DNA from 4 places in the Streptomyces sp. SYP-A7185 genome. Region 1 is predicted to be linked to each of the others. Evidence: riboswitches for the same ligand, from Rfam matches in the RefSeq annotation. Region 1 holds a riboswitch; each other region holds the start of a gene.

Region 1 (3,779 bases):
CCCGGCGGGTTGCACCAGGGGTCCTTGCCCTTGGTGTACGGGCCGTTGCCGTTGCGCGCGGTGTCGATCACGAACGGCTTGCCGCCGATCTTCGCCGAGAGCTTCTTGCCGAACTCCGTGCTGGCCTCGGTGGTCTGGAAGTTCGAGACGTTGACCGAGAAGCCGTCGGCCTGCTCGACGCCCGACCACTTCAGGGGCTCCCAGAGCGAGTCCGGGTTCTTCCAGCCGGCGTTGCCCGCGTCCAGGTACACCTTGGTGTTCTTCAGGGACTTGAGCTTGCCGATGGCGCCCTTGAGGAGGTCGTAACGCTCCTCGTGGAACTGCTCGGGCGTGCAGTTGTCGACCATGTGGAGCACGGCGTCCGGCTCCAGGATGACCGTGGCCCTGCGGTCGCCGATGCCCGCGGCCACCTGGTCGATGAAGGCGCGGTACTCGTTGCCGTCCGCCGCGCCGCCTTGTGAGTACTGCCCGCAGTCGCGGTGCGGGATGTTGTAGAGGACCAGCAGGGCGTCCCTGTCGGCCTTCTGCGCGGCCTCGGTGAAGCCGCGCGCCTGGTCCTCCGCGTTCTCCGGGACGATCCATTCCGCGACGGGCTGCTCGGCGATCTTCCGGATCAGCCCGGCGTCGTCCTTCTTGCCGTCCTTCTCGTACGCGGCGACCTGCTTGGCCGCGTTCCCCTCCGGGTTGACCCAGTACGGGTCGGAACCCTTGGGCTGCTGCTTGACCGGCTGTCCCGAGGATTCCTCCTCGCCCGAGCCGTCATCGGAGGAGCACCCCGACAGCAGCAGCGCAGCCCCCGCAAACGCCGCCGCGGCCTGCAACCCCCTGACCGCGATCCGATGACCGCGGCCGGTGCCTTTGTGGTACATCCACTCCCCCTTGGGTGCACTGTCCGATTCTCAATCCTGACATACGCACACCCAGGCCACGAGGCCCGCCCGGCCGCGGCGGAGACCTGTAGGAGACCTGTTACAGCCCGGCCTTCGGGGGTAGACGCAGTGGGCGGGGCGGCTCTCACGGGGAGGAGACCATGCGGGATCGCACCTCTGAACTACGGCTGGCCCACGTCCTGGTGGAGACCTCGAACACCTTGGACGACGACTTCGACCCGGAGATCTATCTCGGCCGGGTCGCGGGCCACTGCGTGGAGCTCCTCGACGCCTCCGCGGCCGGGGTGATCTTCGACGGTGCCGGCTCCCCCGCGATCGCCACCGGCGGGCACCCCCGGGATCTCGCACTCGGCCTGCTTGGCGCCCAGCACAGCGGAGGGCCCTGCGTGGAGAGCCTCGGCACGGGGCTGCCCGTGCCGCCGGTGCGGCTCGCGGAGACCGAACCCGCCGAACGGTGGCCGGACTTCACCGCCCTGGCCCGGCGCCAGGGCATCGGCGTGACGTACGCCGTCCCGCTCCGGCTGCGCAAGGCGCTGCTCGGGGCGCTCAACATCTTCGTGCCCGACACCTCCCGGAACACGCACACCGAAGCCGAGGTGCGGCTCGCGCAGGCCATCGCCGACGCCACCGCGGTGGGTCTGCACAACCACCGTGCCTACACGCAGTATCGGACCCTCGCCACCCAGCTCCAGTCCGCCCTGACCAGCCGCGTACGCATCGAACAGGCCAAAGGCATACTCGCCGAACGCTGGCACACCGGCGTGGACGAGGCCTTCGACGTACTGCGGCGGTACGCGCGCAGAGAACGCCTGGTCATGGACCTGGTGGCCACGGAAGTGATCAAGGGATCGCTCGACGACGCGACGCTGCGCGGCGGTTGGTCCGAACCAGAGTGAAGGTCATCCCGGGAACCGGCACCACCTGCGGAGATCACGGAGAGGAAGCGGATCACGACTTGGCGTCAATCCACCCCTAGGCTCCGGCGCTCATCCGTTCTAGAGTCGAGACAACGGCCCAAGCCCCCGGCCTGATCGCCCATCCCGCAACAGCGGGGTTGGCCCTTGAACCTCCCGCGCCGGCGCCGGGTTACTCCCGCAGCTCGAGCGCGCGCGGTCGAGGACCAGCCCGGTCGACGGCTCCGGGGGGAGCGGGCCGCCGACCGGGCCTGGTTGAACGGATTCAGGCAGACAGCGGTTTCCACGGACAGGCTCCGGGACCGTTGACAGTGTCCATGCGCAAATGGGACTCTCCGGACGACAAGTCCATACATCGAGGCGACGGTTGACAGGAACCCGGTGCGACGCCGGGGCGGTCCCGCCACTGTGACCGGACGCCGCGAGGGTGTGCGGAAGCCAGGAACTGAGCCGTCGTACTCCTGCTTCGGGGCGTGGAACCCCAGAAGGAGGCGCTTCGACATGGCACTGCACACCGCGGCACCGCACACCGGCACGGCGACGGCTCAGGACGCCACGGCCCGCACCCGCGACTGGCTCGTCGCGTCGGCCGCGACCGTCATCGCGCTGATCGCGCTCTACGCCCTCTTCGTCGACAACGGCTCGCTGATCTCGGCGACCGGCAGCTACCTCCACGAGTTCGCCCACGACGGCCGGCACCTCTTCGGTGCGCCGTGCCACTGACCGGGGACGGACCCGGCGCCATGCCCACCGTGCCCTCGTCGTCGTCCTCACCCGTGCTGCCCCTGCTCGGCCGGGGGCTCGTGGCAGGCGGAGCGGCGGGCCTCGCGGCCGGTCTCTTCTCCCTGCTGCTCGCCGAGCCCCTGATGGACCGGGCGATCCGCGCCGAGGAGAGACGATCCGCCGTCCAGGAGCACGCGCGGCACCACGAGGAGTTGTTCACGCGGTCGACCCAGCACGCGGGTCTGGTGGTCACCACGCTCGTCGCCGGTCTCGCCGTCGGTGTCCTCTTCGCGGTGGCCTATGCCCTGGTGCACCGCCGCGATCCGTACGCCGCCCCGTGGCCGCGCGCCGTGGCGTTCGCGGCGGCGGCCTTCCTCGCGGTCTCGCTGCTGCCCGCCCTGCGCTACCCCGCGAACCCGCCGGGCGTCGGCGACGCGGACACGGTCGGCGACCGCCAGGCCTTGTGGTGCGCGGCCCTGGTGATCGGCGTCCTCGGCATGCTTCTGGTCCGGCAGGTGTACGTACGCCTGGCCACGCGGACCGATCCGGTGCGGCAGGCCGCGGCGGCCCTCACGACGGTCGCCGTCCTCGCCGTGCTCTTCCTGCTCCCGGACAACCCCGACCCGGTCCCGGTCGACGCGGTGCTCTTGTGGGACTTCCGCGTCCTGTCGATCGCCTCGCACGCCCTGCTGTGGGCCGTGTTCGCGGCGGTCTTCGGCGGCCTGGGCCTGCGGGCGGCCCGGGAAGGGGCCAGGGGCCGCGCCGCGGGCGCGAGGGCGGCGGGAGTGCCCTCGCGCCCCGGTGCGGCCCCTACGGCCCCACCCCGGTGAGGTAGGCGGACACCACCACGTTCGCCGAGTAGGTCTTGGTCGCCCGGTCGAAGGAGCCGCCGCACGTGATCAGGCGGAGCTCGGCGCGGCCCTCCTCGTGGGGGCCGTACGCCTTCTTCGCGTCGAAGCGGTCGCGGCTGATGACCTGGACGTCGTCCACGGTGAACTCGGCGACCGAGCCGTCGTCCCGGGACACCCGGACCTTCTCGCCGGGGCGCACCGCGCTGAGGTCGTAGAAGACCGCGGGGCGCGTCTCGGTGTCGACGTGGCCCACGAACAGGGACGTGCCCGCCGCTCCGGGGCGCGTCCCGCCGCCGTACCAGCCGACGGCGCCCGCCTGCTCGAAGGGCGGCGGATCGATCGCGCCGTCCTGGTCGAGGCCGCGGGTGATCACGGGTGCCCGTACCTTCAGCGAGGGGACG
Region 2 (3,779 bases), 4.5 Mb from region 1:
CGCAGGGCGAGGGCGACTTGGCGCGCGGTGTCGCCCAGCGGCTGGTCGTCGCGGACGAAGGACCAGGCGAGCATGGTGACCGGACCGGTGAGCATGCCCTTCACGGGACGGTCGGTGAGAGAGCTCGCGTACGAGGTCCAGCGCACCGTCATCGGCTCGGGCCGTGAGATGTCGCCCGCGAGGACCGGCGGGCGCACATAGCGGGTGCCGTACGACTGGACCCAGCCGTGCTGCGTGGCGAGGTAGCCGGTGAGCTGCTCGGCGAAGTACTGCACCATGTCGTTGCGTTCGGGCTCGCCGTGCACCAGGACGTCGATGCCCGCCTTCTCCTGGAAGGTGAGGACGTCGCGGATCTCGGAGCGGATGCGCTCCTCGTAGCCGTGCGTGTCGATGCGGCCCGCGCGCAGATCGGCCCGCGCGGTGCGCAGTTCGGTGGTCTGCGGGAAGGAGCCGATGGTCGTCGTGGGGAGCAGGGGAAGTCGCAGGCGGCTGCGCTGGGCCGCCGCGCGCTCCGGATAGGCGTGGGCGCGCCGTGCGTCGGACGCGGTGACGGCCGCGACCCGGGAGCGTACGGCAGGGTCGTGGGTGAGGGCCGAGCCCGCGCGGGACGCCAGGTCGGCGCGGTTGGCGGAGAGTTCGGCCGCGACGGCGCCCGTGCCCTGGGACAGGCCGCGGGCCAGCGTGGCGATCTCGGCGGTCTTCTGCCGGGCGAAGGCAAGCCAGCGGCCGATCTGCGGGTCGATGTCCCGCTCGGCGGTGGAGTCCAGCGGGACGTGCAGCAGGGAGCAGGACGCCGAGACGTCGACGCGGTCGGCGAGACCCAGGAGCGTGCCCAGGGTGGCCAGGGACTTCTCCAGGTCGTTGATCCAGATGTTGCGGCCGTTGACGACGCCCGCGACCAGCCGCTTGCCGGGCAGCCCGCCGACGGCGGCGAGGTCCTGGAGCTGGCCGGCGGCGGACTCGGTGAAGTCCAGGGCCAGGCCCTCGACCGGCGCCTTGGCGAGGACGGGCAGCGCGTCGCCGAGCCGGCCGAAGTACGAGGCGACGAGGAGCCGCGGGCGGTCGGTGAGGGCGCCGAGATCGCGGTAGGCGCGGGCGGCGGCGTTGAGCTCCGCCGGGGTGCGGTCCTGGACCAGGGCGGGTTCGTCCAGCTGCGTCCACTCGGCGCCCGCGGCCCGCAGATCGGCGAGGACCTCGGCGTACACGGGCAGCAGCCGGTCGAGGAGCGTCAGCGGCTCGAAGTCGGCGGCCACGCCGGGCGCGGGCTTGGCGAGCAGCAGATAGGTCACCGGGCCGACGAGGACAGGCCGGGCCGCCAGGCCCAGGGCGAGGGCCTCCTTGAGCTCGGTGACCTGCTTGGCGGAGTCGGCGGTGAAGACGGTGTCGGGGCCCAGCTCCGGCACGAGGTAGTGGTAGTTGGTGTCGAACCACTTGGTCATCTCCAGCGGCGCCACGTCCTGGGTGCCGCGGGCCATCGCGAAGTACCCGTCGAGCGCGTCGGTGTCGACGGCCTCGCGGTGCCGCCGCGGGACGGCCCCGACCATGACGCCGGCGTCCAGGACGTGGTCGTAGTACGAGAAGTCGCCGGTCGGCACTTCGTGGATCCCGGCGTCGGCCAGCTGTCGCCAGGTGGAGCGGCGCAGGCGCGCCGCGGTCTCCCGGAGGGCGTCGGCGCTGACGCGGCCCTTCCAGTAGCCCTCGACGGCCTTCTTCAGTTCCCGGTCGGGGCCCTGGCGGGGGTAGCCGTACACGGTGGACCGTGCTGCCGCGGCTGCGGACTTCGCTGTCACGGAAATCTCCTTCGCGAGATGACTCCTGAGCATCCCGGGACGGGACACGGACGCGAAGGGATGACGGACCGGGCGGACGGACGCGCGCCTCCGGCGCGGTGCTCCACCTGATCTGTACGCCGACCCGCCCACGAGGTCACCGGGATGTCCGCACGTGAGGGATCACGTACGGGCAACGGGCAGGTCTTCGGACTCGCGGGCACATCTGCCGGGGCAGATCCCTACTGGCCGTCGCTTCCCGGGTCCCCGATGGACCCAGTGCGTATGACGGCGGTCGTTCCCACTCACCGCTGCGGGGCAGTCCCGGATTTCCACCGGGTTCCCTCTTACGACGCGTCTGCCTGGCGGGCAGGGCGAACCAGCTGCACCGATCAGGCTAGAGGGTGGTGGGCGTCTTGGGCAGTACTGATCACATTCCGGACCGTGAGGTGAGACACGCGGGCTCCGCCGGGGGCACGTGAGGGCACGTGAAGGGGCGCGGAACAGATCACCACTCTGTTCCGCGCCCCTTCCGCAGCAGCCACCGGGCCCCTCGGTCCGGCGGCGGACCCGGGCCCCTCAGCCCCGGTCGTACGTGTCGACCGCGATGGTCATCGCGGTCCCTCCGGCCGGCGCACGAGATGGCGGCCGTAGGCATCGGTGGTGAAGAACGCGGGCAACTCCCGTGAGAGCGCGGTCCGTTCGAAGAGCTCCCGGACGTCGTCGAGGGGCGCCCATGGATACTCGGCGCCCAGGGCGGCGAGCTCGTCCTCCATCAGGTCGAGCACGGTCAGACGGTCGACGGCCCGGTGGCGCAGCCACTGCCAGATCTGTGCACGGGCGATCTCGGCCGTGGCGCCGTCCTCCAACAGCCCGTCCAGGGCGACGGATCCCTGCCCGCGCAGCCAGGCGGCGAAGTGGCGCAGGGCGACCGCGGTGGCGAGGCGTACGCCTTCCGGGGTCGGCGGGGCGCTGACGCGGCGCGCGGACAGCAGCTGCGCCGCGGTCACCCCGACGTCCTCGCGCCCCCGGTCGATCTGGTGCGGGCGGCTTTCCAGCACCTCGTCGAACACCTCGCGGCAGACGGGGACCAGTGCGGGGTGGGCGACGCGGGAGCCGTCGAAGCCGTCCTCGGCCTCCCGTTCCTTGTCGAGGCGCACCGTGGCGACGGCCGCCCGGTGGGCGTCGGGGTCCTGGGCGCAGGGGTCCTGGGCGCCGGGGTCCTCGGCGGGAACGTGGGCCGCCACGCCGCCGATCGCGTGGGCACCCCGCTTGTGGCAGGTGCGGACGAGGAGTTCGGTGTACGCGCGCATGAAGGGGGCCGTCATGGTGACCTTCGCCCGGTCGGGCAGCAGGAAGTCGGTGCGGTGTCCGAAGGTCTTGATGAGGCTGAAGAGGTAGTTCCAGCGGCCCGCGCTGAGGCCCGAGCTGTGCTCGCGGAGCTCGTAGAGAATCTCCTCCATCTGGAAGGCCGCCGTGACGGTCTCGATCAGGACGGTGGCCCGGACCGTGCCGCGGGGGATGCCGAGGAGATCCTGGGCGAGGACGAACACGTCGTTCCACAGCCGTGCCTCGTCGCGGTTCTCCAGCTTGGGCAGAGAGAAGTACGGGCCGTGCCCGGCGTCGATCTGCCGCTGGGCGCAGTGGAAGAAATAGAGCCCGAAGTCCACGAGTGACGCGGGTGCGGGGCGGCCGTCGAACTCCAGGTGCGCTTCGGTGAGGTGCCAGCCGCGCGGGCGGACGACGATGGTCGCGAGCCGCTCGCCGAGGCGGTGGCGCTCGCCCTCCGGCGTGGTGAAGTCGATCCGGCGCTCGACGGCGTCGAGCAGGTTCAGCTGGCCGCCGATGATGTTGTCCCAGGTGGGGGAGGTGGCGTCCTCGAAGTCGGCCACCCACACCCGTGCACCGGAGTTGAGGGCGCTGACCGTCGCCGCGCGCTCGGGCGGCCCGGTGATCTCGACGCGGCGGTCGGTCAGCCCGGGGGCCGGAGGTGCGACCCGCCAGGAGTCG
Region 3 (3,779 bases), 740 kb from region 1:
AACGCGTCCAGGGTGCGCGCCTGCGTCAGGCAGACCGCGAGCGCCGCGAAGAGCACCGCCCCGCACAGCCAGACGTCGATCCAGCCCACCCCGCTCAACGAGCCGAGCAGCCAGAACAGGACGCTGCGTGTCGTCTCCGCGTCACCGGACGTCAGGATCACGAAGGAGGTGAGGGCGGAGAAAAGCTGCATCGCCGCCACACCGGACAGCACCACCCGGTCCGCGCTGCCGCCCAGGGTGTGGCTCAGGAACAGGACCAGCGCGAAGGAGCACACCGCCCCGGCGAAGGCGCCCGCCGAGACCGACACCGCTCCCCCGCCGATGCCCAGGACGACGATCGCGACCGCGCCCGTGGACGCCCCCGACGAGACGCCGAGCACGAAGGGGTCGGCGAGGGGGTTGCGCAGGAGGGACTGGAGGACCGTCCCGCAGACCGCGAGGCCCGCCCCGCAGACCGCCGCGAGGAGCGTGCGCGGCATGCGCAGGTTCCAGACGATGCCGTCCCGGATGGGCGTGAGCCGCGCCTCTCCCCCGCCGAGGTGGGCCGCGACCGCCGACCACACGTCCGGTACGGAGATGTCCGCGGGCCCGATGGTGACGGCCACCGCGACGGAGAGGGCGAGGGCGGCGAGGCCCGCCGCCCAGAGGAGCACGTGCCGCACACCGCCCGGCCCTCCGACCCCGGCCCGGACCCGGACCCGGGCCCCGACGCGGGCACGCACACCACCCCCGACACCCGCATCAGCACCGACACCTCCACCAGCACCGGCCCCGGATCCCCCGCCGGCACCAGCACCCCCACCGGCATCAGCTCCGACACCGGTGTCGGCATCAGCTCCGGCACCCCCACCGGCACCAGCACCAGCACCAGCACCAGCACCCACACCTCCCCTCACTTCGCGAGCCCGAACTCGCGCAACGCCGCGGCGACTTGCTCCACGCCGTCCACCGTGCGGATCGTCGGGTTCATGGCCTGGCCGCTCAGCAGCACGTACCGCTTCTTCTTCACGGCGGTGAGGTTCTTGGTGACCGGGTCGGACTCCAGGAACGCGATCTTCTTCTTCGCGCTCTCGGCCGTCTGCGACTTGCGGGTGAGGTCGCCGATGACCAGGACGTCCGGGTCGCGGTCGGCGACCGTCTCCCAGTTGATCTGGGGCCACTCCTCGCGGGTGTCGTCGAAGACGTTCTTCGCGCCCAGCTCGCGCGTGATGATGCCCGGGGCCCCGCAGCATCCCGCGATGTACGGGGCGTCGGAGTTGGCGAACCAGTAGAGGAGCGTGGCGTCGGAGGCGTCGATGTCCTCGGTGGCCTTCGCCACGCGCCCCTTGAGTTCGCCGATCAGGCGCTCGCCGCGCTTCTCGACGCCGAAGGCCCTGGCCAGGTCGCGTACTTCGCCGTAGACGGTGTCCATGGTGAGCGTCTTGACGCGGCGGCCGTCGCCGTCGCCGCTGTTGTCCTTGCCCGCGCAGTCGGAGGGCGAGACATAGGCGGGCACGCCCAGCTCGGCGAACTTGGCGCGGTCGGCGACGCCTCCCTTGCTGACCGTGGCAAGGAAGGAGGCCGTGACGAAGTCCGGCTCCTTGGACAGGACCTTCTCGAAGGAGGGGTAGCTGTCGGCGAGGCGGTCGACCCCGGCGTTCTCCTTCTCCAGGCCCTTGAGCACCGGGTCCGTCCAGGTGCCGGTGCCGGCCATGCGGTCCGCGAGGCCGAGGGAGAGCAGGATCTCGGTGGAGCCCTGGTCGAGGGAGACGGCCCGCCGCGGCGGCGCCTTGATCTCCGCCTTCTTGCCGCAGGAGGTCAGGGTCAGCGGATACCCGGCCGCCTCGCGGTCCGTGCCGGACGCGGTGGAGGGCGAGCCGCCGCAGGAGGTCAGCGTGACGGCCAGGGCCGTGCCGAGGAGGACGGAGACAGGGCCACGTATACGACGGCGACCACGGCTGCGACGGCCAGGAACGTGCACGCGTGCACGACGGGCTATGAAGGACACGGGGATCCCTTGAGTCTCACGGCTCATACGCGGAGCCTGGCCTGCTTCGTCACCTCCGCCGCCCGGTGTGCGGACGGAGGTGCCAGCAGGTCTTCGGACTCGGGGATCGGCCGGACGGGGCGCCTTCCCAGGCGTCCGTGGACGCCCAGTGGCCGTGGCCCCGCCCGTTCCCCCTCACCGCTGCGCGTCAGTTCCGGATTCGCACCGGATTCCCTGGCCCTGGTGTGGGTTGACTGGCGTGCGCAAGCTATCACGCGAGGTCAGGAAGGCTGCCGTCAAGCCGGGTCAAGCAGGGTCAGGACGCGGGGCCGGGTGAGAACGCCGGTCCGGGTCAGGCCGCGGGGCCGGGCCTCGGTGCCCCGCGGTAGGTGCCGAAGGACCATTTGTTGCCCTCGGGGTCGGCGATCGCGAACTCCCGGCTGCCGTACGGCTTGTCCTCGATCTCGCGGATGATGTCGGCCCCCGCGGCCGTGAGCCGCCGGTAGAGGTCGTCCACGTGGTCAGTGACGATGTACGCCCCGGAGGTGCCCGGCTTCAGGCACCAGTCACCGGCCCCTTCGTCGTACGAACCGAGCATGATCGCGCCGCCCTCGGGCCAGTCGAGCTCGGCGTGGGCCACGCTGTCGCCGTCCTGGTAGACGGCCGTGCGCAGGAAGCCGACCGTGCCGACCAGGAAGTCGATCAGGGCGGGGGCGTCGTGCGCCTGGAGCGTCGGCCAGACGTCGGGGGCGCGGCCGGCGCCGGACGCGGACCGGTCCTGCTGCTTCTCGGTGGTGTCCACCGCTTCGTTGGTGTTCATGGCTCCTACTCTTCGCCCCCGCCATGGCTCCCGGCTTGGATATTCCGGCACTCTTCGGCCAGCCAGCCGCTGGGGCTCACGCCCGCGTACTCCCGGAAGTCCCGCACCAGGTGCGAGTGGTCGTAGTAGCCGCAGTCGGCGGCGACGCGGGCCAGGTCGGGGGCCGCGCCCGCCGCGACCGGGCGGACCACGGCGTTCCGTGCGCGCTGGAAGCGCATCAGGCGGCCGGCCTGCTTGGGGCTCAGGCCCGTCTCGGCGCGGAAGAGCGTGGTGAGGCGGCGTTCGCTGAGCGCGACGTGCCGGGAGAGCCCGCGCAAGGTGCCCGTGCCCCGGTGCCGGGCCAGCCAGGCCCAGGCCTCGGCGACCTCGGGGCGTACGGACCCGGCGGCGTCCGCGTCGGCGGCGCACCGGCGCAGGTAGCCGGACAGGGAGGCGAACCGCTCCTGCCAGGTGCCCTGCTCGCACAGCAGCTCCCGTACGTCGGCGGCGCGGTGCCCCAGGACGTCCGCGCCGGGCGTCACGAGCTCACCGGCCAGCGCTCCGGCCGGTACGCCGAAGAGGGCGCGGGCGGCGAGCGGGTGGACGGCGAGCTGGATGCCGGCCTCGTACTCGGGCCGCAGGACGTAGGCCGGGGACCGGTGCAGGCCGCCGAGGACGATGTCCGTGCGGACGGCGTCCCGGCCGCCCGCCTGCTCGGGGCTCTCGCCGGTGACGACGGGTCCGTCCAGCGAGAAGATCAGCGTCAGATACGGGGAGGGCAGGCCGCGGTGCAGCCCGGGCTGCTCGCCGCGCGTGCGGTAGCCGACGGCGGACACCACCATGCCGTCGAGCCGCGGGGCGGCCCGCACGAACTCCCGGGAGACGGTCTCCATGCCTTCCAGTATGCGAGGGACGGCGCCGCGAAGCAGGGTCGAAAGGCATTCCGCCCGTCTGACGCCGCTACCCGCCCCCGCCCGTCCCATGCCGGTTCCGGCCGGTGATGTCGATCATGGG
Region 4 (3,779 bases), 4.5 Mb from region 1:
GCGCGCAGAGCGACCAGGGAGCCGCCCGGCTCGGGGGCCGCGCCCGGCTCGCCCGGGGAGGAAGCCTTCATGGAAGTAGCCGTTTCAGTACGAGGGTGAGGGCCGCGAGGCCCAGGAGGAGGACCGCGCTCACGGCCACGAAGCGCCGGGAGATCCGGGCCTCGGGCACGAGCACCCGCAGGGTGCCGTCGTACCCGCGGCCGGCGAGCCCGGCCTGGAGCCGCGTCGCCCGGTCGAAGGCCCGCACGAACGCGGTGGCCCCGAGCCCGCCGAGGGAACGCCAGGTGGCGGCCCGCGTGGTGTGGCCCAGGCGCGCGGCCTGCGCCTGCCGGATGCGGCTCATGGAGTCCAGGAGCAGGAAGCTCATCCGGTACATGACCAGGGCCACGTCGACCACCGGCGCGGGCACCCCGGCTCTCACCAGACGGGGCAGCAGGTCCGACATGGGGGTGGTGAAGGCGAACAGCAGGACGCCGAGCGAGGCCGCCGAGGTGCGCAGGAGCAGACCGCCGGCCCGTGCGGGGCCGCCGTCGGCGAGCGTGACGAACCCGTCGGGGCCGCCGAGTTGGACGATCAGGGTCAGGGCGCCGGTGACGCAGAAGCCGAGCGGTACGCGGTAGGCGCGCCACAGTTTGCCGGGCGGCACACCGGCGGGACCGAGCAGCACGGCCAGGGCGGCGACCAGGACGAGGGCCGCGCCGGGCCAGGGCGGCAGGGAGACGGCCAGGGCGGTGAGGCCGAGCCCGAGCACAGCTTTGTCCACGGGGTGGCGGCGGCGCCAGCGATTGCTGTGCGCCGCCGCGTCGATGGGCAGCACGCCGGGTCAGACCTGTTCGGCGTCGGCCCGGGTGCTCTCCCCCGCGGAGGCCTTCTGCGCGGGGGCGGTTCCCGTGAGCGTCTGCTCCGCGGGGCCCTGCTCGGCCCGTGCGATCTCCGCGCCCTGGCGGCGCCCCTTGCGCAGACCGAAGTAGTACGCGAGGACGCCGGCGCCCAGTGCCGCCTGAAGGGCGAAGAGCGCCGACTCGACCTCCCCGGAGGGGGGTTCGTACAGCGGCGAGAACCACGGCTCGTAGTCGGGCTTGATCTCGGTGATGGCGGTCTCGGCCTGGGCGTCGGCCCCGGTGAACGGCTCTTTCTCGTCGTCGCCGAGGCCGAGCGCCAGCGGCAGCACCGCGAGCGCGGCGACGATGAGGAGGAGCAGAGTGTTGATCTTCGCGTTCCGGCTCATCAGGCGCTGGCCCCCGTCTCCGTCTTGGTGTCCGTGTCCTGCTTCGGGTCCGTCTTCTTGCCCTGGAGCAGGACGCCGAGCCGCGTGAGCTCGCCCTTGCTCGACTGCACGAGCAGGCGCATCACCAGGACGGTGAGCAGGCCCTCGCTGACCGCGAGGGGGATCTGCGTGACGGCGAAGATGCCGCCGAACTTGCCGAGCGCGCCGATGAACCCGCTGCCGGGATCCGGGAACGCCAGGGCGAGCTGGACGCTGGTGACGCAGTACGTGGACAGGTCGGCGACGAACGCGCCGAAGAACACGGCGACCATGAGCGGCACGTCGAACCGCTTCAGGAGGCGGTAGACGGCGTACCCCGCCCAGGGTCCGACGATCGCCATGGAGAAGACGTTGGCGCCGAGCGTGGTGAGCCCGCCGTGGGCGAGCAGCAGCGCCTGGAACAGCAGGGTGATCGTGCCGAGCACGGCCATGATCGGCGGCCGGAACAGGATCGCGCCGAGCCCCGTGCCCGTCGGGTGCGAGCAACTGCCCGTGACGGAGGGGATCTTCAGCGCGGAAAGGACAAAAGTGAAGGCTCCGGAGGCACCCAGGAGCAGAGTGCTCTCCGGGTGTTCCTTGACTTCACGGGTGAGGGAGCGGACTCCGTGGACGACGAACGGCGCTGACGCGACACCCCAGGCGATCGCGTGCGCCGGGGGGAGGAAACCCTCGGCTATGTGCATGGCTAAGCAGACCCTCTCCAGCACCTCGTGGATGGACAACGCGCCTTGGCCGGTCTCCTGGCTGACGGGTCGTACCGACCGGACTCCGCCTTCCCGGGTGCGTGAGCACCCAGTGGCTGCCGCGAGGGCTGGAGCCGGACTTCCCGATCACAGTGGCGAGGGCCGCACCGGCATCACACCGGATTTCCCGAGCACCAAGGCGTGGTGACCCTAGTGCGCATCCGAGTTTCCTGACAACTTGTGGGCCGCTCCACCTGTGGCACGCGCGGGCGCATCCGGCCGGGGGCGTACGCCCCTGGTCAGCCCCCGTGCGTCGGCAGGTGCGCGCCCGGCACGCCCCTCGCCGCCCGGGCGGCCGCATCCTGTCCGCCGCCGGTCACCGCGAGCGTCCGCGCGGGATGGCGCGGTCCGAGGAAGACGACGAGGCCCTTGCCGTCGGGGGAGGGATGCGTCGCCTGGGTCCAGCCCTGGCGGTCGTAGAAGCGCATGGCCTGGGGCGAACGGACCGACGTCAGCAGCCAGACCCGGCCGTCGGGCGCGTCGGAGGCCATCGCGGCCAGCAGGGCCGCCCCGGTTCCGGTGCCCTGCGCGGTGGGGCGTACGGCCAGTTCGTCTATCTCCCGGGCCCCGCACAGCCATGACCGGGCGCGCCCGGGGCCCAGTCCGGCCGCCGCCTGGGGGTAGCAGCGGCCGGCGGGAAAGGGGTCGGGGGTGGTCCAGCCGGTGGCGAACCCGGTGACGTCCGTCCCCTCCAGGGCGAGCGCCGCGGTGAACCCGGGGCGCCGCACGTCGTCCCGGAGCCGGACCAAGAACGCCGCCACCCGCTCCTCGTCCTCGTGCCAGGGCGGCAGGCGGAAGGCTTCGGCGTAGACCGTGCGCAAGGCGGCGGTGTGCGCGAGCAGTTGCTCGCCCCGCAGGGACCGGACGACCGTCGCCATCAGGCGGCCTTCGCCGCCGCGGCCACCGGCCGCAGGGCCGCGTACTCCAAGGTGGCGGACGGGTCGATCGACACGTCCCACGGGGCGGGTTCGGCCCCGGCCCGTACGAGCAGGTCACCGACGGCGGCGATCATCGCGCCGTTGTCCGTGCACAGGGTCATCGGCGGGACGCGCAGCCGCACGCCGGCCGCCGCGCACCGCTCCTCGGCTAGCGATCGCACCCGTGAGTTCGCGGCGACCCCGCCGACCACGACGAGGGTGGCGACGCCGTGGTCCCGGCAGGCGGCAAGGGCCTTGCGGGTCAGGACGTCCGCGACGGCCTCCTGGAGCGAGGCAGCGCCGTCGGCCACCGGCAGTTCGCGTCCCGCGTGCCCCTCGGCCCAGCGCGCGGCGGCGGTCTTGAGCCCGGAGAAGGAGAAGGCGTAGGGGTCGTCCCCCGGCCCGGTGAGCGGGCGGGGGAAGGCCACCGCGCGCGGATCGCCGCCGCGGGCCGCGCGGTCGACGGCGGGGCCGCCCGGGTAAGGCAGGCCGAAGACGCGGGCGACCTTGTCGAAGCACTCGCCTGCCGCGTCGTCCAGGGTGTCGCCCAGGTGCACGATCGGATCGCGGGCCAGGTCGCGGACGAGCAGCAGGGAGGTGTGCCCGCCGGAGACGACCAGCACCACGCAGGGATCGGGCAGCGGGCCGTGCTCCAACGTGTCGGCCGCGACGTGCCCGGCCAGGTGATGCACCCCGTACAGCGGCACACCGAGCGTGTACGCCAGGGTTTTCGCTCCCGCGAGGCCGACCTGGAGCGCTCCGGCGAGGCCCGGGCCCGTGGTGACCGCCACCGCGCCGATGTCGGACAGCCGCAGGCCCGCCTGGTCGAGGGCGTGCCGCACGACCGGCGTG

Evidence for each region. A riboswitch is a leader RNA that binds a small molecule or an ion and turns the genes downstream of it on or off. The one in region 1 is predicted to bind cobalamin.
Region 2: another riboswitch for cobalamin. It lies ahead of metE (5-methyltetrahydropteroyltriglutamate--homocysteine S-methyltransferase); the one in region 1 lies ahead of QBL25_RS16960 (CbtB-domain containing protein).
Region 3: another riboswitch for cobalamin. It lies ahead of QBL25_RS13800 (ABC transporter substrate-binding protein); the one in region 1 lies ahead of QBL25_RS16960 (CbtB-domain containing protein).
Region 4: another riboswitch for cobalamin. It lies ahead of QBL25_RS36710 (energy-coupling factor ABC transporter permease); the one in region 1 lies ahead of QBL25_RS16960 (CbtB-domain containing protein).

The regions. Positions count from the first base shown of each region.
Region 1 is NZ_CP122310.1:3,877,179-3,880,957, forward strand. Features, by position in the region: gene QBL25_RS16950 (glycoside hydrolase family 6 protein) at 1-869, opposite strand, end outside; gene QBL25_RS16955 (GAF and ANTAR domain-containing protein) at 1,031-1,786, shown strand; cobalamin riboswitch at 2,152-2,274, shown strand; gene QBL25_RS16960 (CbtB-domain containing protein) at 2,306-2,527, shown strand; gene QBL25_RS16965 (CbtA family protein) at 2,548-3,357, shown strand; gene QBL25_RS16970 (class F sortase) at 3,338-3,779, opposite strand, start outside.
Region 2 is NZ_CP122310.1:8,398,151-8,401,929, forward strand. Features, by position in the region: gene metE (5-methyltetrahydropteroyltriglutamate--homocysteine S-methyltransferase) at 1-1,790, opposite strand, end outside; cobalamin riboswitch at 1,951-2,168, opposite strand; gene aceB (malate synthase A) at 2,381-3,779, opposite strand, start outside.
Region 3 is NZ_CP122310.1:3,133,124-3,136,902, forward strand. Features, by position in the region: gene QBL25_RS13795 (FecCD family ABC transporter permease) at 1-722, opposite strand, end outside; gene QBL25_RS13800 (ABC transporter substrate-binding protein) at 893-2,014, opposite strand; cobalamin riboswitch at 2,054-2,240, opposite strand; gene QBL25_RS13805 (VOC family protein) at 2,319-2,786, opposite strand; gene QBL25_RS13810 (helix-turn-helix domain-containing protein) at 2,792-3,658, opposite strand.
Region 4 is NZ_CP122310.1:8,405,699-8,409,477, reverse strand. Features, by position in the region: gene QBL25_RS36725 (energy-coupling factor ABC transporter ATP-binding protein) at 1-71, opposite strand, end outside; gene cbiQ (cobalt ECF transporter T component CbiQ) at 68-817, opposite strand; gene QBL25_RS36715 (energy-coupling factor ABC transporter substrate-binding protein) at 824-1,228, opposite strand; gene QBL25_RS36710 (energy-coupling factor ABC transporter permease) at 1,228-1,950, opposite strand; cobalamin riboswitch at 1,980-2,164, opposite strand; gene QBL25_RS36705 (GNAT family N-acetyltransferase) at 2,250-2,888, opposite strand; gene tsaD (tRNA (adenosine(37)-N6)-threonylcarbamoyltransferase complex transferase subunit TsaD) at 2,888-3,779, opposite strand, start outside.